DNA from 4 places in the Pseudotabrizicola sp. 4114 genome. Region 1 is predicted to be linked to each of the others. Evidence: riboswitches for the same ligand, from Rfam matches in the RefSeq annotation. Region 1 holds a riboswitch; each other region holds the start of a gene.
The links. Region 1 has a riboswitch for cobalamin ahead of J2X53_RS14540 (energy-coupling factor ABC transporter permease). Riboswitches for the same ligand answer to the same signal wherever they lie in the genome.

Region 1 (7,662 bases):
CACCCGTCCGACAACCGGGTCGAGCTGGACCGGGCGACACTGGCGCTGAAGCTTGCGGCGGCGGGTCGGCGGGTGGTGATCGTATCCTCCGGTGACCCGGGCGTGTTCGCCATGGCCTCGGCCCTGTTCGAGGTGCTGGAGACGCGACCGCAGGATCATGATGCCGATATCCGCATTCTGCCCGGCATCACCGCCATGCTGGCCGCGGCCGCTCGGGCGGGGGCGCCGTTGGGCCATGATTTCTGCGCCATCAACCTGAGCGACAATCTGAAACCCGCCGCCGAGGTCGAACGCCGCCTGCGCCACGCGGCACGCGGCGGCTTTGCGATGGCGTTTTACAACCCGCGCTCAAAATCCCGCCCGCATCAGTTTGCCCGCGTGCTCGACATCCTGCGCGAGGAATGTGAGCCGGGCCGCCTGATCCTGTTCGCCCGCGCGGTCTCGACAGCGCATGAGGCGCTGACCACCGTGACGCTGGCCGAGGCTTTGCCCGAAATGGCCGATATGCGCACCGTTGTCATCGTCGGAAACCCGGCAACCCGGCGCGTCGGGCGCTGGCTTTATACGCCACGTTCGGTGTCGCCATGATGCAGCCAGCGCATCACCTCGGGCACCGAGCCCAGCACCAGACGCGGCGGCAGGGCTGGCCGGTCGATCAGGATCACCGGCAGACCCAACCGGCGCGCGGCGATCAGCTTGGCCCCCGCCCCGCTGCCGCCCGCGTTCTTGGCGACGATATGGCTGATGCGATGGTCGCGCAGCAGCGCCAGATCGCCCTCCACCGCAAACGGGCCCCGCGCAACGACCGCAGTGGCGTCCGGCAGCGGCAACGGCTGCTCGGGTGGGTCCACCAGACGCAGCAGGTAATGATGCTGGGGCTTTGCGGCAAAGGGCGCGAGGGTTTGCTTGCCGATCGCCAGAAACACCCGTGCGGGCGTATCTGGCAGGGCCTGAACTGCGGCCTGAACATCCGGCACATGGCACCAGTCGTCACCGGGCTCTGCCTGCCACTGCGGGCGTTCCAGCGCTGCCAGCGGCACTTTGTGTACCGCGCTGGCGGCGATGGCATTGCGGCTGATCTGCGCGGCAAAGGGGTGGGTGACATCGACGACATGGGTGATGCCTTCGGCGACAAGGTAATCCGCCAGCCCCTCCGCCCCGCCAAAACCGCCCGTGCGCAGCGGCACCGGCTGGGCCACCGGGGCCGCCGTGCGCCCGGCGTAGGAGAACACCGCTTTGACCCCCGCCACGGCAAGGGCGCGGGCCAGCAGGCTGGCTTCGGTCGTGCCGCCGAGCAAAAGGACGCGCATCATGTCTGAACCCTGGGTGTCTGTCATCGGTCTGGGCGAAGATGGCCTGTCCGGCCTGTCAGAGGCAAGCCGTGCCGCACTTGACGGGGCGGAAATCGTCTTTGGCGCACCGCGCCATCTGGCTCTGGCGGCTGTCGGCACGCGTGGACGGGAATGGCCGGTGCCGTTTGATCTGGCCCCGGTGCTGGCGTTGCGCGGGCGCAAGGTGGCGATGCTGGTGTCGGGCGATCCGTTCTGGTTTGGCGCCGGCGGCACGTTGGCCGCGCAATTGACGCTGCAAGACTGGCAGGCGTTTCCTGTGGCAGGCACGTTCTCGCTGATCGCTGCGCGTCTTGGCTGGCGGCTGGAGGACGTGGCCTGCATTGGCCTGCATGCCGCGCCCTTTGCCCGGCTGCGCCCGGTTCTGGCGCGCGGGGTGCGGGCGATCTGCACGCTGCGCGACGCGGCAGCGGTGGCAGAACTGGCGGACTGGCTGGCCGCAAACGGCTTTGGCACTGTGCGCCTGACCGTGTGTGAGGCCATGGGCGGCCCGCGTGAGCGGCTGCGCCAAGGGGCGGGTTGGCCCGACATCAGCGCACCGGTGGCGGTGGCGTTGGAGGGGGCTGACCTGCCGCGTCATGCTGGCCTGTCGCGCGCCTCTGGCCTGCCGGATGACAGCTTTGCCCATGACGGCCAGATCACCAAGCGCCCGGTGCGGGCGCTGACGCTTTCGGCCCTTGCCCCCCGTCCGGGCGAGGTGCTCTGGGATATCGGCGCAGGGTCCGGCTCGATCTCGGTCGAGTGGTGTCTGGCCGGCGGGCACGCTGTGGCCATTGAGGCGCGGGGGAATCGTGCCGCGAATATCCGTCTGAACGCCGACGCCTTTGGCCTCGCGCACCGGATGCGTGTGGTGGAGGGCAAGGCCCCGGAGGCGCTGCAAGATCTGCCGTCACCGGATGCGGTTTTCATCGGTGGCGGCGGTGATGCGACCTTGCATGATGCGGTCTGGTCGCGGCTGCCCGAAGGCACCCGGCTGGTGGCCAATGCGGTGACGCTGGAGGGCGAGGGTGTGCTGGCCGCGCGTCATGCCAGCTATGGCGGCACGCTGCTGCGGATTGATCTGGCCGAAGCGGCCCCGCTTGGCGGCTTTCGCGGCTGGCAGGCCAGCCGCCCGGTTGTGCAGTGGAGCGTCACACGATGAAGGTCGCCGGGTTCGGGTTCCGCAAGGATGCGCCTTACGAGTCGTTCCGCACCGCCCTGCAACAGGCAGAGGGGGTCGGTGGCCCGGTCGCGCTGCTTGCAACTGTCGCGGCCAAGGCCAAAGCGCCCGCCCTGCAGCGGCTGGCGGCAGAGCGCGGTCTGGCTGTGCTGGGCGTCGCGGTTGCAGGCATCGACACACCCACCCGGTCGGAGCGGGTACAGGCGCTGTACGGCACCGGATCGGTGGCCGAAGCCGCAGCGCTGGCAGCTGCGGGGGCAGAGTCCACGCTCATCGTCGGGCGGATGGATGCGCCAGACGGAACGGTAACCTGCGCCATGGCGCTTGGCAAAGGAGCCATCGAATGACTGTCCATTTCATCGGTGCGGGGCCGGGGGCCGCCGATCTGATCACCCTGCGCGGGCGCGACCTGATCGCGGCCTGCCCGGTTTGTCTTTATGCGGGCAGTCTGGTGCCCGAGGCGCTGTTGGCGCATTGCCCGCCGGGGGCAAGGGTGGTGAACACCGCGTCGCTCAGCCTGGATGACATCATTGCCGAGATCGTCGCCGCCCACGGCGCAGGACATGACGTGGCGCGGCTGCATTCCGGCGATCTGTCGGTCTGGTCGGCGATGGGGGAGCAGTTGCGCCGCCTGCGGGCGCTGGATATTCCCTATGACATCACCCCCGGCGTGCCCGCCTTTGCCGCCGCCGCGGCGGTGCTGGGGGCTGAACTCACCCTGCCGGGCGTTGCGCAATCGCTGGTGCTGACCCGCACCTCGGGCCGTGCGTCAGCCATGCCCGAAGGCGAAAGCCTTGAAAACTTTGCGCGCACCGGGGCGACGCTGGCGATTCACCTGTCGGTGCATGTGCTGGGCGATGTGCAGACGCGGCTGATGCCGCATTACGGCGCCGATTGCCCGGTGGCCGTGGTGTTCCGCGCGTCCTGGCCAGACCAGCGGGTGGTGCGCGCCACGTTGGCGACGCTGGATGCCAGCATCGGCGACGGCGAGCGCACGGCGCTGATCCTGGTGGGCCGGGCGCTTGCGGCCAGCGATTTTGACGAAAGCAGGCTTTATGCCGGGGATTACGACCGGCGCTATCGCCCGGTCGGCACCGCCCCACGTTTTCCCGAAGGCCGCGAATGACGCAGCCATTGCCCCCCGGACTGCTGATTTCGGCTCCCGCCTCGGGCACGGGCAAAACCACGGTGACGCTGGGGTTGCTGGCCGCGTTCCGCGCGCAGGGGCTGCAGGTACAGCCGTTCAAGAGCGGGCCGGATTACATTGATCCCGCCTTTCACACGGCGGCGGCGGGCCGGGTCTCGGTCAACCTTGACACCTGGGCGATGCCCCGGGAACGGATCGCGGCTTTGGCGAGAGCCTCCGAAGGGGCCGATCTGGTGCTGGCCGAAGGCTCGATGGGGCTGTTTGACGGCGTGGCACGACCGGGGGAATGCGGGGCCGGGGCCAGCGCGGATCTGGCGGCGCTGATGGGCTGGCCGGTTATTCTGGTGCTGGATGTGTCGGGGCAGGCGCAGACGGCGGCGGCTGTCGCCATGGGCCTTGCCCGGTTCAGACCTGATGTGCGGGTCGCGGGGGTGATCCTGAACAAGGTCGCCTCGCCCCGCCATCAGGCGCTGGTGCGCGCCGGGATGGAAGCCGCGGGCCTGACCGTGCTGGGGGCGCTGCCGCGCAGCGCGCATGTGGCGCTGCCAGAGCGGCATCTTGGTCTGGTGCAGGCCGAAGAGTTGCCCCGGCTAAGACAGATCCTGTCGGATGCGGCCAGTTTTGTGACCGACAACTGTGATCTGACCGCGATCCGCACCGCGGCACAGGGCGGCCATGTGCAGGATGCCCGGGGCGCAGGCCGGGTTCCGGCACCGGGCGAGCGGGTGGCACTGGCCCGCGATGCGGCGTTTTCCTTTGTGTATCCCCACCTTTTGACCAGCTGGCGTGAACAGGGCGCAACGATCCTGCCGTTTTCGCCACTGGCGGATGAAGGGCCGGACCCGTCCGCAACCGCCTGCTGGCTGCCGGGGGGCTACCCCGAGTTGCACGCCCCGCGCCTTGCCGCCTGTGACGGTTTTCGCAATAGTCTTGCCGATTTTGCCCGGACCCGGCCAGTGCATGGCGAATGCGGCGGCTACATGGCCCTGGGTCAGGGACTGGTCGCGGCGGATGGAACCCGGCACCGGATGGCGGGGCTGCTGGGGCTGGAAACCAGCTTTGCCAAGCGCCGCATGCATCTGGGCTACCGGCTGGCGCGGCTGGCGCAGCCCTGTGCCGGGTTTACCGCCGGCACCCTGCTGCGCGGCCATGAGTTTCACTATGCGTCCATCCTGTCGCAGCCAGACGCGCCTCTGGCGACAGTGGTGGATGCCAATGGCCAGACGGTGGAAGAGACCGGATCAGTCCGCCATTTCACGGGCGGGGGAATGGCAAGCGGCAGCTTCTTCCATCTGATCGGCCCGGCCAGCTCCGGGGATCTGTCATGACGGGCCTTGTCTCTTTCGTCTCCTCCGGGCCCGGTGACCCGGAATTGCTGACGCTCAAGGCCGCCCGCCGCTTGGCCGAGGCCGATGTGGTGCTGTTTGACGATCTGGCCTCTGGCCCGGTGCTGTCGCATGCCGGACCGCAGGCCGAGCTGGTGGCGGTGGGAAAACGCGCCGGTCGCGCCTCGCCCAAGCAGGATCACGTCAGCCGTTTGCTGGTCGATCATGCCCGGACGGGCGCGCGGGTGGTGCGGCTGAAATCCGGCGACAGTGGTATTTTCGGGCGGCTGGAGGAAGAGATCCTCGCCCTGACCGAGGCCGGTATCCGGTTCGAGATCATCCCCGGTGTGCCCTCAGCCTGCGCGGCGGCGGCGGCGGCGGGCATCCCGCTGACGCGGCGGCTGACCGCCCGGCGTGTGCAGTTCATCACCGGGGCCGATGTGACGGGCGATCTGCCACAAGGGCTGAACTGGGCGGCATTGGCCGATCCGTTGGCGACCACGGTGGTCTTTATGGGCAAGCGCACATTTCCCGCACTGGCGCAGGCGTTGATGACGCATGGATTGCCGCCAGAGACCCCTGCCCTGCTGGCCGAAGCCGTGGGACACCCGCAGCAGGTGCTGACCCGGTCCACTCTGGCGGCGCTGGCGGCACAGCTGGCACAGGGCAGCGGTGACCAGCCGGCGCTGATTTTGTACGGCCCGCTGGCAGGCGGATGACGCAAACGGCGCAAGCGTCCTCAAAGCGGTCGCTTGCCAGCTTGACCTGCCCCCGGTGAGGGCGCAAGAAAGTAACCTCAAGGTGCCCGAAGTGACAATATGCTGAGGGCTCAAACGGGAATGGGGAAGGGCGGACCAAATCGCGGCGCCCCCACCCCAGCCGCCCCCGCGACTGTCAGCGGTGAGCGGTCATCCGGAATGCCACTGGCCGTTGCAAAGGCTGGGAAGGCGGATGACCGTTGCGACCCGCAAGCCAGGAGACCGGCCTTGCAAACGCAACCTGTTCAACCGTCGGGTGTGACGGCAAGGAGACTGACATGCATATCGAACCCGGCCTCGTCGATGGGGCCAAAATTACGCTGAGCTACGCCACCGCAGCGGCCGCTGGGGCCACTGGCCTCTGGTTTGCCCGTGAAACGCTCAAAGAACGCGGGCTGATGTCGCTGGCGGTACGCAGCGTGATTGCCGCCGTGCTGACCTTTGTGTTCTTCGAAATTCTGCCGACATTCCCGGTCGGCGTGTCCGAGGTGCACTTTATCCTGGGGTCCACCTTGTTCCTGATCCTGGGCGCGGGGCCTTCGGCGATTGGTCTGGCCCTTGGCCTGCTGGTGCAGGGCCTGTTCTTTGCCCCGGCCGATCTGCCGCAGTTCGCGATGAACGTGACCACGCTGCTGGTGCCGCTCTTCGCCCTTACCGCATTGGCCCGCCGTCTGATCGCACCGGGCACCGCCTATATTGATCTGAAGTACACGCAGGTGCTGGCCCTGTCGGCGTGCTATCAGGGCGGCGTTGTCGCCTGGGTGGCATTCTGGGCCATTTACGGCATGGGAACCGAGGCGTTTGCCCCGGTCGGCACCTTTGCCGTGGCCTATCTGGCGGTGATCATTCTGGAGCCGCTGGCCGACCTTGCCGTTCTGGCCGCGGCCAAGGCTTTGCGTGGCAAGACCCCGCCCACCATGGTCGAACCGCGCCTCTACGCCCCGGCCTGAACGCCACGTGTACACCATCAGGGCGCGGTTCACCGGAACCGCGCCCTTTTCCTCCCAAGAGGCGGCAATGATCACCCTGTTCCTGATCGGCATCGGCACTGGCAACCCGGACCATCTGACCGCCGAGGCGGCAAAGGCAATCGGCGAGGCCGATCTGATCCTCATTCCGCTGAAAGGCGAGGACAAGGCCGATCTGGCCGGACTGCGGCTGGACATCTGCGAGCGCTGGGTCACACGACCAGAGGCCCGGATCGAGACCTTTGCCCTGCCGGTGCGGAACCCCGCAACGCCGGATTATCTGACCCGGGTGAGCGACTGGCATGATGCAATCGCGCAGATCTGGCAGGACCGCATTCAGGCCCATCTGGATGCTGGCGGCGGGCCGCGTGTTGCACTTCTGGTCTGGGGTGACCCATCTCTTTATGACAGCACCTTGCGCATCGCCGAACGGGTGTCGCACGCCCTGCCCCTGCGCCTTCGGGTGATCCCCGGCATCACCGCGATACAGGCGCTTTGCGCCGCCCATGCGATTCCGCTGAACGACCTTGCATCCGCGGTTGTCATCACCACCGGTCGCAATCTGCGGCGTGATGGCTGGCCACCGGGGGCGCAAACCGTGGTTGTGATGCTCGACAGCGGCGGGGCCTTTTGTACGCTCGGGGCTGCTGATGTGTCGATCTGGTGGGGTGCCTATCTTGGTCTGCCGGAAGAGATGCTGATTGCTGGCCCCCTGAGCGAGGTATCGGCGCAAATTGTGGCGGAGCGGGCCAGAGCGCGGGAACAGCATGGCTGGATCATGGACATTTACCTGCTGCGTCGGCCTTTGGCAGCGCCCTGAGCTCCGGGGTTTGGCACCCGGTGCCCCAGTGCCCGACCATACAAGCCGTTTTAAACCTGCGGGCCCTTACATCCGGCCCAACCTGAGCGCTGCGGCTGCCATCCGCCCCAGCGGCATCTCTTCTTCCACCCCGCCA
Region 2 (7,662 bases), on a different contig from region 1:
TACCGAAGCCGCGCGCCAGTTGGCAGACCGCCCGCTGCATGTGATCGAAGGCCCGCTGATGGCGGGGATGAACGTGGTGGGCGATCTGTTCGGCGCGGGCAAGATGTTTTTGCCGCAGGTGGTGAAATCGGCCCGGGTGATGAAACAGGCGGTGGCGGTGCTGTTGCCCTATATGGACGCCGAAAAGCTGGCCAATGGCGGGATCGGGCGGCAGACAGCGGGCAAGGTGCTGATGGCCACGGTGAAGGGCGATGTGCATGACATCGGCAAGAACATCGTCGGGGTTGTGCTGGCCTGCAACAATTACGAGATCATCGACCTTGGCGTGATGGTGCCGCCGCAAAAGATCTTGCAGGTGGCGCGCGAGGAAAAGGTCGATGTGATCGGGTTGTCTGGTCTGATCACCCCCAGCCTGGATGAGATGGTACATCTGGCGTCCGAGATGCAGCGCGAGGGCTTTACCATTCCGCTGCTGATCGGCGGGGCGACCACGTCGAAGGTGCATACAGCTGTCAAGATCGCACCGCGCTATGCGGGACCAGCGGTCTATGTGCTGGATGCCAGCCGCGCGGTGGGGGTGGTGTCGGCGCTGCTCAGCCCGGAACAGCAAGCTCCGTTCATTGCCTCCTTGCGCGACGAATACCGCGAGGTGTCCGAACGGCATGAGCGCAACGAGCGGGCAAAGCAACGCCTGCCGCTGGCACAGGCCCGCGCCAATGCCCTGCGGCTGGACTGGCAGGACTATCAGGTGCCCGCGCCAAAGCGGCTGGGCGCGCAGGTGATTGACGACTGGGATCTGGCCGAAATCGCCCGCTACATCGACTGGACCCCGTTTTTCCAGACCTGGGAGCTGAAGGGCAGCTATCCGAAAATCCTGAACGATGAAAAGCAGGGCGAGGCCGCCCGCGCGCTGTTTGCCGATGCACAAGAGATGCTGCAGCGCATCATCACCGAGCGCTGGTTCGGCCCGCGTGCGGTGGTGGGCTTCTGGCCCGCCAATGCGGTGGGCGAGGATATCCGGCTGTTTACTGACGAGACCCGCAGCGAGGCGGTCGCCACCCTGCACACCCTGCGCCAGCAACATGCCAAGCGCGAGGGCCGCCCGAATGTGGCGCTGGCCGATTTTGTGGCGCCCGAAGGCACCGTGCCCGACTACGTCGGCGGCTTTGTGGTGACGGCAGGGCCGGAAGAGGCGGCGATTGCGGCGCAGTTCGACGCCAAGAACGACAATTACTCCGCCATTCTGGTCAAGGCCCTGGCCGACCGTTATGCCGAAGCTATGGCCGAAATGCTGCACCAACGGGTGCGGCGCGAGCTGTGGGGCTATGCCGAGGGCGAGCAGTTTGCCCCCGATGAGCTGGTGGGCGAGCCTTATCGCGGCATCCGCCCTGCCCCCGGCTATCCGGCGCAGCCCGACCATACCGAAAAGCTGACCCTGTTCCGCCTGCTGGATGCCGAGGCGGCGACGGGGGTGGAACTGACCGAAAGCATGGCGATGTGGCCCGGATCTTCGGTTTCGGGGCTTTATATCGGCCACCCTGACAGCTATTACTTTGGCGTGGCCAAGGTCGAACGCGATCAGGTTGCCGACTATGCTGCGCGCAAAGGCATGGATCTGGCCGAGGCCGAACGCTGGCTTGCGCCGATCCTCAACTACATCCCCTCGCCCACTGCGGCCCTCGCGGCAGAATAAGACGACCACTACATATTGACAGCCGAAGCCGTTCCGGGTCAATTAGTAGCGTCATGGTGACCCGGGGCGACTCGGGGATGAAAAGGGAAGCCGGTGCGGGTCAGGGCCCAAAGCCGGTGCTGCCCCCGCAACTGTAAGCGGCGAGCGACGCTGAAACGCCACTGGGGGCAAGCCCCCCGGGAAGGTCAGCCGAGCCCCGACCCGCGAGCCAGGAGACCTGCCTTGACGCAGACGACCGAAACCGTGCGGTGGGCATGGGGGCGTGATCGTGGCGGGTGTCCTGCCTTTGATCCGTGCCTGTTCCCGCAAGACACTGCCAAAAGGGACAAAGGCATGACCATCACCGTTTATTCGAAACCCGCCTGCGTGCAATGCACCGCCACCACCCGCGCGCTGGACGCCAAGGGAATCGCTTATAGCGTGATCGACCTGACTGAAGACGCAGAGGCGATGGAGCGGGTGATGTCGCTGGGCTATCGTCAGGCCCCGGTGGTGGTGGCAGGCGGCGCACATTGGGCCGGTTTCCGCCCCGACATGATCGGCCAGCTGGCCTGACACCGTGGGCGGGCTGGTCTATTACTCGTCCGCCTCGGGCAATACCGCGCGCTTTGTTGCAGCGCTTGGCCTGAGTGCGACGCGGATCCCGATCCGGCCCGCCGACCCGATGCCCACCCCTGCCCTGCCCTATGTGCTGATCTGCCCGACCTTTGCCGACGGCATGGGGCGCGGCGCGGTGCCAAAGCAGGTCATTGCCTTTCTGAACGACCCCGCCCGCCGCGCCCTGATCCGGGGTGTCATTGCTGGCGGAAACCGGAATTTCGGCGCGACCTATGCCCTTGCGGGCAAGGTGATCGCCGCAAAATGCGCCATACCCGTGCTCTACAGCTTTGAGCTGGCGGGAACCGAAACCGACGTAACCCGCGTGCGCGCGGGGCTTGACCGCTTCTGGGGGACTGAATGCTTGACGCCGTGAAACCTGCGCTGGATTACCACGCGCTGAATGCCATGCTGAACCTGTACGACGATCAGGGCCGCATCCGGTTCGACGCCGACCGCATGGCCGCGCGGCAGTATTTCCTGCAGCATGTGAACCAGAACACGGTGTTCTTTCATTCGCTGGATGAAAAGCTGGGCTATCTGGTGGCCGAGGGGTATTATGAGGCTGCGGTGCTGGACCAGTATTCGCGCAACTTTCACCGCCAGATCTGGGATGCGGCCTATGCCGCCAAGTTCCGCTTTCCGACCTTTCTGGGCGCGTTCAAGTATTATACCAGCTACACGCTGAAAACCCGCGACGGTCAGCGCTATCTGGAACGCTATGAGGACCGGGTGGTGATGGTCGCCCTGACGCTGGCGCGGGGCAATGAAGATCTGGCGCTGCGCTTCATGGCCGAGATGCTGGCGGGCCGGTTCCAGCCTGCCACGCCCACATTCCTGAACGCGGGCAAGGCGCAGCGCGGCGAGCTGATCTCGTGCTTCCTGCTGCGGATCGAAGACAATATGGAATCGATCGGCCGCAGCATCAATTCGGCGCTGCAACTGTCGAAGCGTGGCGGCGGCGTCGCCCTGATGCTGACCAACCTGCGCGAGGCCGGTGCGCCGATCAAGGGGATCGAGAACCAGTCGTCGGGCGTGATTCCGGTGATGAAGCTGCTCGAAGACAGCTTTTCCTATGCCAACCAGCTGGGCGCGCGGCAGGGCGCGGGCGCGGTCTATCTGAACGCGCATCACCCGGATATTCTGCGCTTTCTGGACACCAAGCGCGAGAATGCGGATGAGAAAATCCGCATCAAGACCCTGTCGCTGGGCGTGGTCATTCCCGACATCACCTTTGAGCTGGCCAAGAAAAATCAGGACATGTACCTGTTTTCGCCGCATGATGTGGAGCGCGTGTATGGCGTGCCGTTCTCGGAAATCTCGGTCACCGAGAAATATGCCGAGATGGTGGACGACAAACGCATCAAGAAGCGCAAGATCAACGCGCGCGAGTTTTTCCAGACCATCGCCGAGATCCAGTTTGAATCCGGCTATCCCTATATCATGTTCGAGGACACGGTGAACCGCGCCAACCCGATTGCCGGGCGGATCAGCATGTCGAACCTGTGCTCGGAAATCCTGCAGGTGAACGCCGCCAGCGCCTTCAACGAAGATCTGAGCTACGCGCAGATGGGCAGCGATATTTCCTGCAACCTCGGTTCGCTGAACATCGCGGCCACCATGGATGGCCCGGATTTCGGGGCAACGGTGGAAAACGCGATCCGCGCGCTGACGGCTGTGTCGGAAATGTCGGCGATTGACTCGGTGCCGTCGATCCGGCGCGGCAATGACGAGGCCCATGCGGTGGGACTGGGCCAGATGAACCTGCACGGGTTTCTGGCGCGCGAACGCATTCACTACGGCAGTGCCGAAGGGGTGGAATTCACCTCGGTCTATTTCGCCGCTGTCGCCTATCACGCGATCCGCGCCTCTTGCCTGCTGGCGCAGGAAAAGGGCACGACCTTCACGGGCTTTGCCGAGTCGAAATACGCCGATGGCTCTTTCTTTGACAAATACACCAGCCGCGACTGGCTGCCCGCCCTGCCCGATGTGGCGCGGGTGTTTGCGGACATCACGCTGCCCACCCGCGCGGACTGGGCCAGCCTGCGCGCCGATGTGATGGCGCACGGGCTGTATAACCGCAACCTGCAGGCGGTGCCGCCGACCGGGTCAATCAGCTATATCAACAACTCCACCAGCTCGATCCACCCGATCGTGTCCAAGGTCGAGATCCGCAAGGAAGGCAAGATCGGCCGGGTCTATTACCCCGCCGCCTTCATGACCAACGACAATCTGGACTACTATCGCGACGCCTATGAAATCGGGCCGGAGGCGATCATCGACGTTTATGCGGCGGCGACCGAACATGTCGATCAGGGCCTGAGCCTGACGCTGTTTTTCCCGTCGGATGCCACCACCCGCGACATCAACCGCGCGCAGATCTATGCGTGGAAAAAAGGCATCAAGACCATCTATTACATCCGCCTGCGCCAGACCGCCCTTGAGGGGACGGAAGTGCAAGGCTGCGTTTCCTGCACATTGTGAGCATTGCCATGAAAGATATGATCACCCCGGTCGCCGTGCCGCGCGCCATCAACTGGAACCGTCTGCAGGATGACAAGGATCTGGAGGTCTGGAACCGGCTGACGGTCAACTTCTGGCTGCCGGAAAAGGTGCCGCTGTCGAATGACGTGCAAAGCTGGGCGACGCTGCGGCCCGAAGAGCGCGAGCTGACGATCCGGGTATTCACCGGGCTGACGCTGCTCGATACGATCCAGAACACCGTTGGCGCGCCGGCGCTGCTGCCCGATGCCCAGACCCCGCATGAAGAGGCGGTGCTGACCAACATCGCCTTTATGGAGGCGGTGCATGCCCGCAGCTATTCGTCGATCTTCTCGACCCTGTGTTCGACCAAAGAGGTCGATGAAGCGTTCCGCTGGTCCGAAGACAACCCGCATCTGCAGGCCAAGGCCCGCGCGATCCTGACCGATTATGCCCCCGGCGCTGACCCGCTGAAGCGCAAGATCGCAAGCGTGTTTCTGGAAAGCTTCCTGTTCTATTCCGGCTTTTATCTGCCGATGTACTGGTCCAGCCGCGCCCGGCTGACCAATACGGCCGACCTGATCCGGCTGATCATCCGCGACGAGGCGGTGCATGGCTATTACATCGGCTACAAGTTCCAGCGCGCGCTGGAGCGCGAGACCGGGGCGCGGCAGGCCGAGCTCAAGGAATACGCCTTTGCACTGATGTTCGATCTGTATGACATCGAGGCGAAGTATACGGCCGAGCTGTATGACGGCATTGGCCTGACCGAAGATGTCAAAGCCTTCCTGCATTACAATGCCAACAAGGCGTTGCAGAACCTCGGCTATGAGGCGTTGTTTCCCGCTGCCGCCTGCGAGGTGAACCCCGCCATTCTGGCGGCCCTAAGCCCCGACAGCGAGAACCACGACTTCTTTTCCGGCTCAGGGTCATCGTATGTGATCGGCAAGGCGGTCGCGACACAGGATGAAGACTGGGATTTCTGACCGGCGAACGCACAATCCTGACCGCCGGGGAAGTTCCCGGCGGCAGGCGGCCCAGCGTTTGCGTCACGCGGCCTCAAGCACCAGAAAGATCACGCAGAGCGACACCAGCAGCACCCCGGTCAATTCACGTGGACCCAGTTTCTCGCGAAAATAGAGCGTCGAGAACAGCAGGGTAAAGATCACCTCGACCTGCCCCAGCGCGCGGACGTAAGCCGCATTCTGCAAGGAAAATGCCGCAAACCACCCCAGCGAGCCCAACAGCCCGGTGATCCCGACCGGCCCGGTGCGGCGCCAGCCCTGCAACACGCGCCGGATCTCGCCCGGTTCGCGCAAGACCAGCCAGACCGCCATGATCACCGATTGCATTACCGTCGCCGCCGCCAGGGCCAGCAGGGCGCGCAAAAGGAACGGCGCAGGCTCCAGCGACAGGGTGGCCCCGCGATAGCAGATGGCCGCCACCGCAAACAGCCCGCCCGCCGCAAGGCCAAACGCCACCGGACGCCCCTCGAACGCGGCGGTGCGGCCTGCCGGAAACGACAGGCACACCAGCCCGGCAAAGCCGATGGCCATCGACAGGGCCGCGGGCCACGACACGGTTTCACCAAGGATCAGGGCAGAGGCCACGGCCACTTGCAGCACCTCGGTCTTGGTAAAGGCAATGCCGGTCGCAAAGCTGCGCATGCCCATCAGCCGGACCGTCAGCTCGGTCGCGATGATCTGCGCCACCCCGCCGACCAGCACAAAGCCAAAGAACGGCAGGTCGGGAAACGGCAACGCAACGCCGGTCTGCTGGTAGAGCACAAATGCCGCGAGCGACGCCAGCGGTGCTGCGAACAGAAAGCGGGCAAAGGTGGCCCCGCCGGGCGACAGCCCGGTCGCCCCCAGCGCCTTTTGCAAGGCAAAGCGAAGGGTCTGCGCCGCTGCGGCAAAAATCGTGAAGGCAATCCAGAGTTCCATCGGAAATGTGATGCCACGGCTCCTGCAGGAAAACCAGTCGCTGAATCGGCAAAATGACGTAGGGGCCGCGACACTTAAAACATTGCCATATCAGCCATATTGGGCCACGTTCAGACAATTGCGCCCAAAGCTGTGGTGCGCCTTGGCCGCCTGTTTCAGAGATCCTCTATGAACCCCCGTTCCGAAATTCACGCCCGTCTGGCCGCCTCGCTCAAGGAAGCGCGGACGGCGAAAGGGTTGAGTCTGGATGCCGTGGCAAAGCTGTCCGGTGTCAGCCGGTCCATGGTCAGCCAGATCGAGCGTGGGGAATCCAGCCCGACCGTTGCGACGCTGTGGAACCTGACGCAGGCGCTTCAGGTCGATTTCGCGGGGCTGCTGGAAGCGCGCGAAACCCCACGGATCGAGGTGATCCGCGCCGAGGCCGCGCCGGTGATTGGCGGGCGGGGTGTGGGGGTCAGCATCCGCATCCTGTCGCCTGCCGAGGCGGTTGGCGTGCATGAGGTCTATGACCTGACCCTCGCCGCCGGGGGCAAGCTGATCAGCGATCCGCACGGGCCGGGCTGCCGCGAGCATCTGACCCTGCTGGACGGCGCGATCGAGGTGACCTCGGGCGAGGAAAGCCAGCAGCTGTCCACCGGCGACACGGCGCGCTATTTCGCCGACCGCCCGCACCGGATCGAGGCGGTGGGCGGCCCGGCCCGTGCCATTCTGATTGTGCAGAACAGCTAAAGCATTTCGGGAAAAATCTGCATCGCTTTTCGCTGCCTCTCGCTGCGCTCGAACGCGAAAAGCGATACTTGATGTTTCAAGTATTTCCCGAAACGCTATTGGCGTCCTGCGGCAGACGCGCCTTTGCCTCGACCTGCGGATAGCTGCGCGCCATCAGCAGGGTCCGCGCCAGGCTCATCACGATCAGCCCCAGCCAGAGCGCATGGTTGCCGATCAGCG
Region 3 (7,662 bases), on a different contig from region 1:
CTCTTGCCCGATCCCCCCTTGCGGTTCATTACCAGCACAACACGTATCCCGTAACCCATACCACTTTCCTCACTTATCGAATTGCATTTCCCACAATGCGGATCGCGTAAATCTTTTATCTTAATTCACATCGCTTTAATCTGAACGCGCATTGCGGATATCAGAAATCGTCTCGCGCAAGTCTTATTGCACAAGGCGTATCACTTTAATCGTTTGTCTGATTACCGGATGCGTATGTCTTTTATCTGATCGCGCAATGCGTGTGCCACAGGGCGCAACCCCGAACACACATCACTGATGCCACAATACGCATCCCATATATCCTTTCTCCGGTTCCTGAACGCCAAGCGAAAGCTTCAGAAAGATAAATAAAACAGAGCTTTAAGCCCACAATATGAGGGGAAAATCCACCTCTCGCGGCATGGCAAGGGGTGCAAATCCCTGTCTTGCCTTGTGCGTTCAGCGATCAGTGAAACGCATTGGGTGGCTCGGGATTAACCAAGGCCGCCACAATCTTCAAGTACAAAAGTCGCGCTTAGATTGTGCTTGAAAGGGAGGTGAAGGAGGGGGTAGGAAGAGTGGCAGGAAATGCGATGTGTCTACAATAATTCGATGGTTGGTTGCGATGGTAAAATCTCCTTCTGGTGACGTTCGATCCAAATCGAAGACAAAGCCGTCAAATGCGGTTCCGCCCAACTCTTTGCCATCAAGGCCGATCGGGGGCATCCGGCGCGGTCGCCCTACTGCAGATGGCTCCGGTCAGGTTGTGAGTTGCCGCCTGCCTGCCGAAGAACTGCATGCCTTCGACGCGCTCTGCACCCAACTTGGCGCGAAATCCCGCTCGGACGGGGTGCGCTCTATCGTGCGGATGGCCTCCGGTTTCCTCGAGTTCAGCCGGGAAGACAGCCCGCGTCTGGAGGAAATCCGCTATGAGTTGGGCAAGATCGGCACCAATGTGAACCAGATCGCCCTGGCTGCGAACCGGGGTCGTGCCCCGATGGTCAAGGCGCAGTGGGCGTCCGTGGATGAGTTGCGCCGGTCATTGCCGATGGTGGCGAAAGCGCTGAGCCAGGTCATCGCCGAACGCCGGCGGCAGGGTGTGGCGCTGTTCCGGAAGTTTGCGGAAAGCCAGGAGGGGGCACGCCATGGTTAAGTTTGGGTCGCGGCCCATCGGGCTGGCAGAGGCCGTTCTGGGCGAGATCAACTTCCTGCGGCCGCAGCAGGGTCGGGTGAAGGCGGGCAATTCGTCGTCCAAGCGGGGGTTCAGTTTCTCGACCCGGGCCAGCCAGCTGTGGCGGTTTTCGCTGGGCTCGAACGCGGCGGTGCTGAAGAAGATCGGCAAGGGTGGAACAGCGAACGCCAAGGAGCTGGCGGCGCAGATGAACTATCTGTTCTCAAAATCAGCCTCGATCTTCGGCAACGGGGTCGTGCTGGACGCTGACGCAAAGGGTCTGACCAAGGACGAGCGCAACGAGATCGTCGGTGACTGGGCGGAGGACTGGCGTGGCTCGCCGAAGAACGGTCATACCACTCATCTGCTGATGAGCTTACCGTCCCATGTCCGGCCAGAGAAGGCAAAGCTGATTGCCGAGGCCTGGGCCTTCGAGATGTTCCAGTCGGGTGAGCATCAGGACGATGTCTGGTCCTACGTTGCGGCCCTGCACACCGACAAGTCGCACCCGCATGTCCACATGGTGATCAACAACCGAGGCACAGTGAATGACAGCTGGTTCTTCATGGCCAAGGAGCATGTCTTCAATCTGGAGGTCATGAAGCAGCGGATGGTGGCGATTGCGGCCGAGGAGGGCGTGTTTTTGGATGCCACCTCGCGCGCCGAGCGCGGGTTGCTGACCTATGGCCCGTCCCGGGCAGAGATCGAGCGTGCGCGGGCTGAGGGGCGTGCGCCGGAAGAACGGCCGCGCGAGGGTAAGGCGCTGGAAGATGCCCTGGCCACGATGGCGCGCACGGCGGATGCGTTTCGGAGTCTCCAGCACCTAGCGGCGCTGACGGGTCTGCCAGAAATTGGCGAGAAGATCGCCAAAGCGGAAGAGGCGCTGCGAAGGGGTGGGGTGCTGCAGCCGTTTCCGGGTGATGTGGCCACAGCAGAGCGCGCTGATCTGGACCGGCATTTCAGCGGCTGGATGGCTGAGGCTGAAGGTAAGATCCGGAAGATGCCTGTCGCCGAGCGCAAGGACATGCGGGACGAGCTCTATGGCTATGCCATCGACGTCGCCAAGGGGTTGGGTGATGCCCGTGGCGTACAGCTCTTGCAGATGGTGCCGCAGACCAAACTCTATGCAACGGGTCTTGAGGGTGACCGCCTGACACAGGGCAGGGAGGCCATTGATCTGCAGCCAGGTGCCTCAGATCGGCTGAAAACGGACATCGTCGGCAAGGCAGTGGCCCTGGGTCTCAGCGGTGATCGCATGGCTGAGCGGCTGGAAACCGGTGCCGCCAATGCCTGGGAAGAACGCGATTGGGTGCGCAGTGACTTGGCAACCCTGTCCGGGAGGCGGCGTGCTGACTTAAGGAATCCGGATCAAAGCCGGAAGGTCGTCGATGATATCGAAGGGTTCTATGAAGCTGCGGCCAAGCTAATCGATCATGCCCGGGCGCATGAGGTCGTCCCTGAGAATGATCGGCTGCTGCGGGCCCTCGGGTCGATGGGCCGCATCATGCAGGCGGATGGAAAGGTAGAGTTCCGGGGCGATGCCCATGCTGAGCGGTTCGCTGATGAACTGCGTCAGCGGTATGGCAAAGAGGTTGTAGCGGAACTCGCCAGCGGTCGGACCGATGCGTTGGCTGTTGATTTCGAGGATGCGGATCAGCGGAAGTGGATCGCGCGTGCGGTTGTTTCGGCCGCGAAGTCACATGTGGCGTTTGGGTTGACCTTGCGAGAAGCGCGCAAAGCTGAGCGGCGGCTGGCATTGGAGCCTGTGAAATCAGAGGAGCGAGACTGGGAGCGTTGATCGACGAAGTGGGCGGTTTCCGGACGTTCTCCGCACGCGCAAACGCAACCTTGCCAGCATGTAGAAGCGGACATTTCGCCAGGATCACGCCGCCGGACCCGGCGCAACTTGAAAAGGGGTCAGATCACCGCCACCATATCCGAAGCCGCGTCGAAGCACAGATGAACCGCATCAAATCCTTCGGCGAGAGGATCATGTTGCGTGATCCCGATCGCCAGACCACCGAGGTTCACACCATCACCAGGGAACAGGTTGCCGCACTTACTGGATTGGCCTTGGTCGTGCATGCCAGCGGAACACTTCGCAGAAAACGGGCCATCACTGGAGATCCCCGTGCTCTGCGACATGTGATGTTCCAGACAGCCCCAGTCGCGGCACATCACAAAGCAAGCATGAAAACTTTCGCAGATCGCCTCCGCAAGGATGGAAATCCGCACACGGCCATCATCACCGCCGTCGCCAGAAAGCTCGTTATCATTGGGAACGCTCTGTGCAATAGCCGTCAGAAGTGAACCGCCCCGACGGCCGGAGAGATACAGCTTCTAAGCAAGGCGCTTGCAGCCCGTGGATTTTGGGCATATCGGTTTTGCGTCGGTTTCCGCAAGGAATCAAAAGGGAATCCGTCACCGGTTCTTCGGTGAAACGGAACTGCCCCCGCAACTGTAGGCGGCGAGCGTGCAGCGAAATACCACTGTGGCCAGTGCCATGGGAAGGTCGCTGTTCGTGATGACCCGTCAGTCAGGAGACCTGCCGACAGTGTCAGCAACGCGAACCGGGCGGGGTGTCCGGAGAGGTGTCGAATGAATAATTCCCAAAGGCGGCCTTTCGTGGCCGTCACAGCCAGAACACATGCGTCACGCCGGTCGGCTGTCGCGGCATTCAGCCCATGGGTCGGCAATCTTTCCCTGTCTCCGGTCGTAATATCCTTTGGAGACGACCCATGTTCAGACGATCCTTCACGGCAGCCGGAAGTGCTGTCCTCTGGCTAGCAGTTCCTGTGCATGCCGAAACGGCCTATCCCTTGACTCTGACCAATTGCGGGGTAGACGTGACCTTTGAGGCCGCGCCGGAAAGCGTGGTGACTGTCGGACAGGCCGCAACGGAAATCCTGTATTCCCTTGGGCTTGGCGACAAGGTTCAGGGAACATCCGTTTGGTTTACGGATGTCCTGCCGGAATTCGAGGTGTTGAACGCCGGTATCGAGCGAATCGCCGACAATGACCCGAGTTTTGAAAGCGTGGTGGCCAAGCGCCCCGGGCTGGTGGCCGTGCAGTATGAATGGCATGTCGGGGCGCAGGGCATTGTCGCCACGCGCGAACAGTTCGCGGATCTCGGTATCCCGACATATACGCTGCCTGCCGATTGCATTGGCAAGGACAACACTGCCGGGTCCGATGGCACCCGGCTTGAACAGTATGAGATGGACAGCCTCTATCAGGGGATCACGGAGCTTGCGCAGATTTTCGATGTCGGGGATCGCGGGGACGCGCTGGTTGCTGACCTGAGGGCGCGCGAGGCGGCCGCCATTGAGAAAGCGCAAGCGCTGACTCTGGGCAACGCGACCGCAGTATTCTGGTTCTCGTCTGCAGAAATGGACATTGATCCCTATGTCGCGGGGCAGGGTGGCGCGCCAGCCAATATGATGCAGGCACTTGGCCTTGAAAATGTGGTCAGCAGCGATGAGGAATGGCCCGTCGTAAGCTGGGAAACCATCTCGCGGGCCAACCCCACTATCATCGTGGCCGCCCGGATGGAGCGTCGCCGTTTCGAGGCGGATGATATCGATAAAAAGCTGGAATTCCTGCGCAGTGATCCGGTCGTCAGCCTGATGGATGCGGTCACGAAGGACCGGGTTGTCATTCTTGATGCGCATAGCATGGACCCGTCGATCCGCAACATAGCGGCGCTGGAAACACTGGCCGACGCTTTGGCAGAGTCTGACCTGAAATGACGGTCGAGACCGCTCCCGTCCGTTCCACCCTGCGTCCGGTTGCGTTCTGGGGGCTGTCGGGAGTGGCCGTTCTTCTGGTGGCGATCGTTGCCGGTGTGGTTATTGGCGAGACGCCGCTGCCATTGGCCACGGTTGGTGCCGTCGTGATGAACAATCTGTTGAGCGCAGAGTTCATCGTCGATCCGATCGATGCGGGCATTGTCTGGAGCTACCGCTTGCCGCGCACCCTGATAGCTGCGGCTTGCGGAGCCGGGCTTGCGCTTTCGGGGGTCGTGCTTCAGGCTTTGGTGCGCAATGCGCTGGCCGATCCCTATCTTCTGGGCGTCTCGGCGGGGGCCGGAACCGGTGCTGTCGCGGTCACCATCCTAGGCCTCGGCGGTGGTGCCATCGGCATATCCGCCGGGGCGTTTGGCGGGGCAACGCTGGCCTTTGCGCTTGTTGCGGCGCTGGCGCGCGCGGCGGGTGGCGGATCGGCGCAGCTGGTGCTGGCGGGCATTGCCGGATCACAACTGTTCAATGCGCTGACTGCTTTTTTCATCGCGAAATCTGCCAATGCGGAACAGGCACGCGGCATCATGTTTTGGCTTCTGGGCAACCTGTCCGGTGTGCGGTGGCCGGATGTCTGGCTTGCCACCCCCGCTGTGGGGTTTGGGTTTCTGGCCTGCCTGTGGTTCACCCGCGCGATGGATGCCTTTTCATTCGGCGCGTCTTCGGCGGCTTCGCTGGGAATTTCGGTGCGTCAGGTGCAGATCGTGTTGATCGGTGCCGTCACGCTGATGACCGCCACGATGGTCAGCCTTGTCGGCTCTATCGGCTTCGTCGGGCTGGTGATACCGCATGCAATGCGATTTGTGGTCGGGTCACGGCATGGCCGTTTGGTCCCGGCTTCGGCACTGGCAGGGGCCTTGTTCCTGATCGCCGCCGATATCGTCTCCCGTATCTTGATAGCCGGGCAGGTGGTGCCCATCGGTGTCGTGACCGCGCTGGTGGGTGCGCCCGGCTTTGCAATGATCCTGATCCGGAACCGGAGGCGGCTTTGAAACTTGAAGCAGTTGCCTTGGGGTGGGGAGCGGGCGGGCGCCAGATCGTCAGTGCTGTGACACTTGCCATCCGGCCCGGCGAAACATTTGGCCTTGTCGGCCCGAACGGCTCGGGCAAGTCCACGTTGCTGCGTCTGATGGCAGGCCTGATTCCGCGCGCCCAAGGCTCGGTGCTGCTGGATGGCCAGCCGATCACGGCGTTCACCCGGCGGGACGTGGCGCAACGGATCGCCTTAGTCGAACAAATGGCCGACACGTCTGAAGCCCTGAGCGTCCGGGATGCGGTCGAGCTTGGCCGCACGCCCTGGCTTTCGGCACTCGCGCCTTTTGGCGCGGCAGATACGGCGATCGTGGATCAAGCCCTGTGTGCTGTCGGCATGCGCGATATGGCGGATCACGCATGGTCAACGCTGTCAGGCGGTGAGCGCCAGCGTGTGCATATTGCCCGCGCGCTGGCGCAGCGGCCGCGCCTGATGATGCTGGATGAGCCGACGAACCATCTGGACATTCATCATCAGCTTTCCCTGTTGCGCCTGATCAGCCGCCTTCCCGTCACTGTGGTGATGGCCCTGCATGACCTGAATCAGGCCATGGCCTGCGACCGTCTGGGCGTGATGCAGGCGGGTGAACTGGTCGCCTGCGGCCCCCCGCAGCAGGTTCTGACACCGGAACGGATGGCTGCCATTTTCCGCGTCCGCGCAACACTGCTCCGCGATCCCGCTGACGATACGACGATTTTCCGTTTTCACAATCTGGAGGAGTCCTGATGAAGCATGCAGCCTTTTTTCTCGGCTGGCTGGCCGTCAGCCCCGTGTTTGCCGAAACGCACAAGGTCAGGATGTATTCGCGAAACGAACATGGGCCTATGATCTATGAACCCGAGTTCCTGAGCATCGAACCGGGCGACAGCGTGCGGTTCATTCCGACGCAGTCCGGGCATAATGCCGAAACGATTGCCAGCATGATCCCTGCAGGCGCGGCCCCCTTCAGAAGCAGGATCAACGAAGATTTCACCGTCACCCTGACGGAGCCCGGCCTCTATGGCATCAAATGCACCCCGCATTACGCCATGGGAATGGTGATGGTGATCGAGGTTGGCAAAGCGGCTGCACTCACGCTGCCCGAGGATCTGCCAAAACGCGCCCGTGACCGGTTCGAGGCAATCCTGAAAGCAGCACCGTGACAGCAAATCATCATCTGGTCGAAGACATCCGTGACTACTGGTCGCGGCGGGCGCAGACCTTTGATCTGGCCTTCGGTCATCATATCCCGCCGGGGCCAGAGGCCGCTGCATGGGCGGCACCGATGTCACATCTGGGGACCGCGCCTGCGCGTGTGCTGGAACTGGCCTGCGGAACGGGAGAGGTGACGCAGCTTGTTCATGGTCTTGGCCATGAGGTGACAGCGCTGGATTTTTCGGAAGCAATGCTGGCTGTGGCGCGGGCAAAGCATGCGGGCAAACCGCGCCTTCGCTTCATCCTGGCCGATGCCCAGAACACGATGGAGCCGGAGGCGGCTTATGATGCAATCCTATGCCGCCATCTGGTCTGGACCTTGACCGACCCTCAAGCCGCGTTTGCCGAATGGCTCCGGATTCTGCGTCCCGGCGGGCGGTTGCTGGTCTTTGATGGCGACTGGACACGGCCGCGTCCCTCCGGTCACTGGGCTGCGTGGATTCTGGCCCGGTGGGAGCAGATCGCGC
Region 4 (7,662 bases), on a different contig from region 1:
GGTCATCGAACGTGACCGCGCGGTAGCCCGGATCATTCACATCCGGGCTCAGACTGGCGGTGCGGTTGGTCGGCCCGATGGCCCCGGCCACAAAGCGCGGCCGCCCGTCAATCGCCGTCGCCCGGTCCAGCGCGCGGCGCACGATGCGCGCACCTTGCGCGTTCAGATCATGCACCGCGTTTTCCATGCCGTAATCGGCCTGCGCGATGGTGGTGGCGGAAAATGTGTTGGTCTCGACAATATCGGCCCCTGCCATGGCATAGCGGAAATGGATCTCCTCGATCGCCTCCGGTTGGGTCAGGATCAACAGGTCATTGTTGCCCTTTTGCGGATGCTCGGAATGGTGACGGCAGACGTGACCCGAGCCATGGCCGCCATAATCCTCTTCGGACAGCCCCAGAGTCTGGATCTGCGTCCCCATCGCGCCGTCAAGGATCAGAATGCGTTCTCGGGCCAGAGTGGCCAGCTGCGAAAGGCGGGGGCTGTGGTCAAGCATGGGGCAGGGTCACTTCCAATGTCAGGAAAGCGAGACCTTACAGCATCTTTAATCATGACGGAAATTCATAGTTCTAATGAAAATTATGAATTACACGCAAGTTCGGGCGCGCCGACCCTTCACCAATGAAGCTGCGGCCCCGCAAGACCGCAGCTCTAGAATCAGGCCCCTTTCTCAGACATCCACACTCACATCGCCAATCGGAACCGAGCAGCAGGCGAGAATATATCCTTCGGCAACCTCGTCTTCCGAAATGCCGCCGTTATGCACCATATGCACATCGCCCGAGAGCTTGCGGATCTTGCAGGTGCCACACAGGCCAAAGGTGCAGCCCGACGGGATGTTCAGCCCCGACTGCTTGGCCACCGACAGCACGGTATCGGTTTCCGAACAGGCTGCTGTGACGCCCGAGGCCGCAAACCGGATCGAGGCGCTGGTGCCCGCATCGGGCACCACATCGTCATGCACCGGCACTTCGGCCAGCGTCCGCGCCGGCGCGCCAAAGCTTTCCTGATGGTACTGGTCCATGTTGTAGCCAAGCGAGACCAGCATCTCGCGCACGCCCTGCATGAACGGCTCCGGCCCGCAGCAGAACACCTCGCGCTCCAGATAATCCGGGGCCATCAGCCCCAGCATGATCTGGCTCAGTCGCCCCTGATAGCCCGACCAGGCGCGGAACGGATCCGGCTCGTCAACCGTGAACCGCAGCTTCAGCCCCGGCACCCGGTTGGCAAACTGCTCCAGCCGTTCGCGAAAGATGATCTCGGACGGACGCCGCGCCGCATGGACAAAGGTGATGTCCGGCATCGCGCCCGAATCCCAGGCCCAGGTCGTCATCGACATCATCGGGGTTATGCCCGACCCCGCCGAGATGAACAGGTACTTCTGTGCCGGATGCCGGTGAAAGCTGAAAATCCCGCTGGGCCCGAAGGCCTTGATCCGCACCCCGGGTTTCAGATTTTCCAGCATCCATCGCGTGCCGATGCTGTCGGGCTGCGCCTTGACGGTGACCGAAATCGACAGCGGCCGCGAGGGCGAGGACGAAATGGTATAGGTGCGCTGCACATTCCCGCCCGGCACCGGCAGATCCAGCGTGATGAACTGACCGGGCTGATAATCGAACCACGCGCCCGACGGCGCGCGAAAGGTAAAGCTGGCGGTGTCGGCCACATCGGGCACCACCATCGCGCATTCCAGCGGCTCGGAATCGCGCCAGGGCTTGCCCGACCAGTTGATCTTGGTTTCCATCATTCCGCCGCCTGCGCCGGTTGTGGTGCCAACCGGTCAGCCATCACGGTGCAATACCAGTCGGTGAACTGGATCACGCCTTCTTCCTGAATCGGCGAATAGGGGCCGGGTTCATAGGCCGGGGACAGAATACCCTTCTGGTTTTCCTCGACCACCTGACGATCCTCGTCATTGGTGGCGAGCCAGACTTCGGTCAGTGTCTTCAGATCGTAATCAACGCCCTCAACCGCGTCCTTGTGGACCAGCCAGGTCGTCGTCACCTCGGTTTGCGTCGCACTCACCGGCAGCACGCAGAAGGTGATGGCGTGATCGCCGAGGAAGTGGTTCCAGGTGTTGGGGTAGTGATACATCAGCAGGCTGCCCGCATCGTTGAACGGCATCGTCCCCATGCGCCGGGCCACCGCCGCCTTTGTGCTCATCGTATAGCTTTCGGCATGGTTCAGCAGCGGAATCCGCGCCAGCCGCCATTGGAACGCCGGATGGTGAACAAAGCGCGATGGCAGGCCTGCCGCTTCGCAGCGATCCCAATGCTCCAGAATCTCCGGGCTGGCCGAATGCGGCCCGTCCATCGCGCCGATCTTGGGATTGTCCGAAAAGGTGCGGCACAACGACGGGTGCGAGCCGCCACAGTGATAGCATTCGCGGTTGTTCTCGATCACCAGCTTCCAGTTGCCGTTTTCGATGATGCTCGACGTGAAGGCCACCTTGGCGTCGCCAAGGCCCGACGGCGCCAGATAGGTCATCGCGGTCCTGGCCAGATCGGCGATCGGCGGCGGCACATCGGCCAGACAGATATAGATGACCCCACCCAGATCGACGCAATGCACCTTTTTCAGGCCAAAGGCCTGCGGGTTGAAATCCGCGCCCATGTCGCGGGCAAAGATCAGCTTGCCCTCCAGATCATAGGTCCATTGGTGATAGGGGCAGACCAGATTGGTGGTCGAGCCCGACACCTTGGCGCACAGCCGCTGCCCGCGATGGCGGCAGACGTTGTGAAAGGCGCGGATGCGCATGTCCTTGCCCCGGATCACCACCACCGGATAGGCCCCGATCTGCATCGTCGCATAGGCTCCGGGCTTGGCCAGTTCGCAGGCCGGAACGGCAAAGATCCATTCCTTGTACCAGATCGCCTCCAGATCGGTCTGATAGACGCCCGGATCGGCATAAAGCTCCCGCGACAAAGAGAAATCCGGTTTCCGCGACCGGATCTGCGCGTATGTGTCGCCTTGGCTGAGCATCTTGACCTCGCTTGCCCCATGCCTCCCCGCATGAGAACGGTGGATAGTGATATGCGGCAGGGACGGGCGGCAGGGTGGCGCAAGGCCGGCCCTGATGCCCACCGCCTGCCGCGGTGTGCGTCTTCGGTGCAGGGCTGGTTTCCGGGCTGAAGAGCAGGCCTTGCAGCCCGGACGCGACACCTTCCCAAGGGCGGGCCCCCAGTGGTCTATGTCACGCCACACTCCCTTTACCGTTGCGGGGGCAGCGCCGGAATTGCACCGGCTTCCCAATTCTCCGCTGTCGCCAGCGGCACCTTGCTCAACCACCATACAACAGGGCCGGAAATGCCGCATAGCAGCGGCGACTTTGCATCATCAATTTCCGACGCGCAGCTGCAGGTTGCGCCCGGCTCCTGGTGCATTCAGGAAGGTGCTTGACTATCCTGATAGATTTAGTAAGTAATTATCACCCACCGGAAGATCCGGGCACAGACCCGGGCACGGACAGGCAGCGTTTCAAACCGGACCGCGTGGTGCCTTTCCTCTTTCCCTCACGCCGCGCGGTCCAGCCAAAAGGTGATCCCATGTCCGCGTTCCGGGGTGCAACGAACCATGTCAGACCCTGCGGCCAGCCCGGCCCGCGTGAGCGGCTGCTTGCAGGTTCCGGCTTTGACAATTTCGAGATCCGCGCGCTGGAGGTGATGCGGTTGATTTTCGCCGGTATGAGCAAAACCCGGCCCCGCTATGCGCCAGACACTGTGATGGTGGCCCACACCCTGTTCGGCTGCCACCGGGGCGGCATTCTATTGGCGGGGTTGACGGCTTTCGTGCAGACCATGGCGATGTCGCGCAGCGAAAATTTCCGCTATGCCAACCCGTTCTGCGCTGGCTGTGCCGCAGTGGTGACCGAGAACGAGCTGCATCTGCTCAGCATTCTGCATCACAGCCGCCGGGGAGCCACGGGCCGTGCAATGACCTATGCGCTATTCCTGTGCGATGCCCGCCCGGTTGCCGCCCTGCTGGACGCCGCCGCCGATCTGGCAAGTCTTGCCCCGTTGACGGCCGATGCCACCTTGCCGCCAGCCGCTGAGCGTGGGGCAGGGGGGCGATAAGACCCGGAAATGTCAGGGGATGTCAGGGTGCTTTTGCCCGGTCTGATCTTGTGATGATACCGGATCGTGCGCGGAAACCTGCGCCTCCGGCGGGAGTATTTGGCAAGCAGCAAATCAAAGGACGACCCCTGCCCATTGCTGCTTGTTAAATACTCCCGCCGGAGGCACGTTGCGGGTGGTGCTTGCGGGGGCGCTTCGGACAAGTGGCGGAGGCGCGCGGCCGGGTCTTGCAATCGCCTAAGTCGTCAAAGTTGGCAGGTGCTGCACAAAGGCTGCGCGCGACCGGGTGTAGATGGCCTGAACCTCGGCCAGCGGCAGATCACTTTCGCCCGCTTCGGCTCGGCTTTCACAAAGCCGGGCAATCTCTGACAGCTCGGTAAACCCCAATGTCAGGGCGGTGCCCTTGAGGGCATGAAAGGCTGACTGCATCTCTTGGGCTGTTGACGCAGCGCCAAGCCCCGCGACGGACTGATCTGCCTCGTCCAGAAACAGGATCACGACTTGGCCGAAGGCGGTGGCGCCGATGGTCTGCTTCAGTTCGGCCACGCGGTCCCAGTCAATCATCTTACCATCATTCCTCTGGCTTTTCCCACCTTATGGGTCGATGCCATCCCAGTCTTTCAGACCTGAGCTAGTACGTTCTGACATGCAGTCCAGAGGACAACAACCCGCTGTCGTGCGGGTCAGGCCGATCTTTTGAACCGGGCCTGACCCGTCACAGGCCGCGTGCTGCAGGTGAGTGCGACTCCGCTCATTTCTTGTGTTGCGCTCCTGTCTGATCCTGTGTTCATATCATATCTTGTGAATATACTGGTTGTGGTGTGTGTGCAGGGGGTTTGACAGCGCCTTCTGAATGCCGCTACCGCTACGTCAGGTCCGCCGGACCGCGCCTTTATTTACCACAAGGGAACCAGATTGACCGTCACCATTGAAATCAGCGTCGTTGTCCTGATTGCCGCGACAATGGCGCTGTTCTCGCTGTTGATCGGCTTGATCGAGCGCCGCAACCGCACTCTGGATGTTGATCTGAAACGCGCCAACACCTGGCTTTGCGGCTCAAATGTCGGGTTTCTGGTGGCGTCGATCACGCTGCTGTTCCATCATGATCTGCCGTTCTGGCTCAGCGTCTGCATTATCATCGCAGGGGCGCATCTGGGCATCCTGTTCGGCTTTTTTGCCATGCATCAGGGATTGAAGGCGCGACCGCCCTACGGCGTCTTTGCTGTGATCTGCTCGGCGATCATTGGGCTGCAATGGGCCTTTGTCCTGAGCGGAACCCGCCTGCCGCTGCTCTTTGTCAGCACGTCGGTCATCAACGGGCTGGTGACTGCGACGATGGGGGTGATCATCCTGCGTTTGTCACGCCCCTATGAGCGGGAGCTGCGGCTGCTGGTCTGCTTTCCGTTTTTTGTGATCGCCGTTGGCTATGCGCTGCGGCTTGTGCTGGCCGCATCGGGCGTACCGACCTCGGTTCTGGTCACGGCGACAGCGCTGATCGCCTTTGTTCTGGCTTATTCCGCCTTGCAATGGTGTTTTGGCCTGATCGCCCTGCGCGCCGCCCGGCTGAACAGGTCACTGACACTGGAACGCCAGCGGGCACAGGATCTGGCGGAATCGCGGGCGCGGTTTCTGGCGCATATGAGCCATGAAATCCGCACACCGCTGAATTCCGTTCTTGGTCTGGCCGATGTGTTGCACGGCATGGTCCGGCAACCCGAGGCGCGCGAGTTGATCGGTCATATCCAGCAGTCCGGCGATCTGCTGATCCGCATTCTCAACGATATTCTGGATGTCTCGAAGCTGGAGGCAAATGCCGTCACGCTGGAACAGCGTCCCTTTGACATCAACGCCTTGTTGCACCGGATCATCGCCACGCACGGCGCAAAATGTCAGGACCGCAGGCTGGCGCTGGAGGTGGATATGCACCCCGAGGCCGGGGCCTTCTGGCTGGGCGATGCGCACCGGATTGACCAGATCCTGCAAAATGTGGTCGGAAACGCGGTCAAATTCACTGAAGCCGGCAGTGTCCGGGTGTCTGCCAGTGGCACGGATCAGTTGCAGCTGTTGGTCGTGGACACCGGCATCGGCATGACAGAGGCGCAGATCGCCCTGATGTTCAAGGAATTCAGTCAGGCAGACGAAGGCATTACCCGCCGTTTTGGCGGCACCGGGCTGGGAATGGCGATTGTGCACCGGCTGGTGACAGCGATGGGCGGCACCATTCAGGTGCAAAGCCAGTTCGGAAAGGGGACGCGGTTTACCATCGTGCTGCCACTGTCGCGCTCTGAACCGGCTCGGCCTGCGCTGGTTGAGGTGCAGCCGCTGCCGACGGTGGATGTCTCGACATTGACCGTGCTGTGCGCCGATGACAGCAAGGGCAATCTGATGGTGCTGCGCGCGATGCTGCAACAGCTGGGGATCGAGCCGCATGTTGCAGAAGACGGCCACACGGCCATCGCCATTGCCGAACATCAGCCGTTTGATGTCTATCTGCTGGACATTTCGATGCCGGGTTTTTCCGGCATCGAAACCCTGCACCGTCTGCGCCTGATCGAAAATGATCAGCTGCGCCCGCCTGCCTATGCGGCTGCGGCCACGGCGAATGCGCTTGCCCTGGATCTGGCCCAGTATCTGAGCGCCGGGTTTGACGCGCATTTGCCCAAGCCCATCCGCTTGGAGGCCCTGCGCGCTGTGCTGGAGGCCAGCCTTGCCGCGCAGTGCATGCGCGCGGTCCCGCCCGGTGCTCTTGCTGCAGGCGGGGACCAGAGTGCAGTGACCCTTGCTGCGGCTTCCGGAAGCTGACGGCTTTTGTTCTGGCGACCTGCTGTCGCCAGAACCTTGCCCATGCCAGACCCTGCCCCTGACTGGTCCGCCCGTGCAACGTCTGCCCATGTCAGGCCCGCCCGGGTCAAGACAGCCCGTCTCAAGACAGCCGGTGCTGGGCAAAGAACCGCAGCATTTCGCGCGACGCATCGGGGCCTTCGGGGTCGGTATAGCTGCCATCCGGTTGCCCGCCGGACCAGGCATGGCCCGCCCCTTCGATCTGCCAATGCTCGGCGATGCTGCGCCCCTGTTTGTCGTCGTGGCGGATGTGGCGATAGCTGCGGCCCCGCCCTGACGTGCCGGAGTTCCGAACCTGCTTCAATCCGGGCCGGGCCTGCACCGTCTGCGCAATCACTGCGGCCCCGTTGTCAGGATGCACGGTGCTGTCGGCCAGCCCGTGAAACACGATCACCGGCACCGATCCGGTCTGCGCCTTGCCCGCCGCGCCGTTGCGCATCGCCGACAGCGCTGACATCACATCCTGCGCGCCGCCGACCGGCAGGCCCGAATGCACACCGGCCGCTGCGATCAGGTCAGGATAGGCCGCCCCCATGATCGCCGCTGCCGCGCCCCCAGCCGACAGACCGGCAACATAGACCCGGCTGGCATCTGCCGGGTGATCGCGCAGAATGTCGCGGATGATCCCGGCAATCACCGCAGGCTCTCCGCTATCGCGGGCCTGATCTTCGGGGCGGAACCAATTCCAGCATTTCTGCATGTTCGCACCCTGCGGCTGCGCGGGCCAGGCCACCAGACAGCCAGTCTC

Region 2: another riboswitch for cobalamin. It lies ahead of nrdH (glutaredoxin-like protein NrdH); the one in region 1 lies ahead of J2X53_RS14540 (energy-coupling factor ABC transporter permease).
Region 3: another riboswitch for cobalamin. It lies ahead of J2X53_RS20420 (ABC transporter substrate-binding protein); the one in region 1 lies ahead of J2X53_RS14540 (energy-coupling factor ABC transporter permease).
Region 4: another riboswitch for cobalamin. It lies ahead of J2X53_RS07865 (aromatic ring-hydroxylating dioxygenase subunit alpha); the one in region 1 lies ahead of J2X53_RS14540 (energy-coupling factor ABC transporter permease).

Annotation. Positions count from the first base shown of each region.
Region 1 covers NZ_JAVDWP010000006.1:12,299-19,960, reverse strand. Annotated here, with positions in the region: gene cobJ (precorrin-3B C(17)-methyltransferase) at 1-588, shown strand, start outside; gene J2X53_RS14570 (cobalt-precorrin-6A reductase) at 561-1,310, opposite strand; gene cbiT (precorrin-6Y C5,15-methyltransferase (decarboxylating) subunit CbiT) at 1,312-2,490, shown strand; gene J2X53_RS14560 (cobalamin biosynthesis protein) at 2,487-2,855, shown strand; gene cobM (precorrin-4 C(11)-methyltransferase) at 2,852-3,634, shown strand; gene J2X53_RS14550 (cobyrinate a,c-diamide synthase) at 3,631-4,983, shown strand; gene cobA (uroporphyrinogen-III C-methyltransferase) at 4,980-5,699, shown strand; cobalamin riboswitch at 5,763-5,984, shown strand; gene J2X53_RS14540 (energy-coupling factor ABC transporter permease) at 6,017-6,688, shown strand; gene cobF (precorrin-6A synthase (deacetylating)) at 6,756-7,526, shown strand; gene J2X53_RS14530 (chemotaxis response regulator protein-glutamate methylesterase) at 7,593-7,662, opposite strand, start outside.
Region 2 covers NZ_JAVDWP010000003.1:79,956-87,617, reverse strand. Annotated here, with positions in the region: gene metH (methionine synthase) at 1-1,693, shown strand, start outside; cobalamin riboswitch at 1,731-1,933, shown strand; gene nrdH (glutaredoxin-like protein NrdH) at 2,027-2,248, shown strand; gene nrdI (class Ib ribonucleoside-diphosphate reductase assembly flavoprotein NrdI) at 2,253-2,666, shown strand; gene nrdE (class 1b ribonucleoside-diphosphate reductase subunit alpha) at 2,651-4,774, shown strand; gene nrdF (class 1b ribonucleoside-diphosphate reductase subunit beta) at 4,783-5,757, shown strand; gene J2X53_RS07825 (DMT family transporter) at 5,821-6,714, opposite strand; gene J2X53_RS07820 (helix-turn-helix domain-containing protein) at 6,883-7,443, shown strand; gene J2X53_RS07815 (MATE family efflux transporter) at 7,520-7,662, opposite strand, start outside.
Region 3 covers NZ_JAVDWP010000016.1:45,714-53,375, reverse strand. Annotated here, with positions in the region: gene J2X53_RS20445 (division plane positioning ATPase MipZ) at 1-59, opposite strand, end outside; gene mobC (plasmid mobilization relaxosome protein MobC) at 767-1,153, shown strand; gene J2X53_RS20435 (relaxase/mobilization nuclease domain-containing protein) at 1,230-2,969, shown strand; partial or broken gene J2X53_RS20430 (IS5/IS1182 family transposase) at 3,101-3,202, shown strand; gene J2X53_RS20425 (transposase) at 3,206-3,481, shown strand; cobalamin riboswitch at 3,545-3,739, shown strand; gene J2X53_RS20420 (ABC transporter substrate-binding protein) at 3,910-4,920, shown strand; gene J2X53_RS20415 (iron ABC transporter permease) at 4,917-5,960, shown strand; gene J2X53_RS20410 (ABC transporter ATP-binding protein) at 5,957-6,727, shown strand; gene J2X53_RS20405 (pseudoazurin) at 6,727-7,143, shown strand; gene J2X53_RS20400 (class I SAM-dependent methyltransferase) at 7,140-7,662, shown strand, end outside.
Region 4 covers NZ_JAVDWP010000003.1:89,166-96,827, forward strand. Annotated here, with positions in the region: gene J2X53_RS07855 (homocysteine S-methyltransferase family protein) at 1-496, opposite strand, end outside; gene J2X53_RS07860 (hybrid-cluster NAD(P)-dependent oxidoreductase) at 671-1,747, opposite strand; gene J2X53_RS07865 (aromatic ring-hydroxylating dioxygenase subunit alpha) at 1,744-2,982, opposite strand; cobalamin riboswitch at 3,097-3,294, opposite strand; gene J2X53_RS07870 (hypothetical protein) at 3,546-4,073, shown strand; gene J2X53_RS07875 (Hpt domain-containing protein) at 4,311-4,637, opposite strand; gene J2X53_RS07880 (ATP-binding protein) at 4,989-6,875, shown strand; gene J2X53_RS07885 (PHB depolymerase family esterase) at 6,997-7,662, opposite strand, start outside.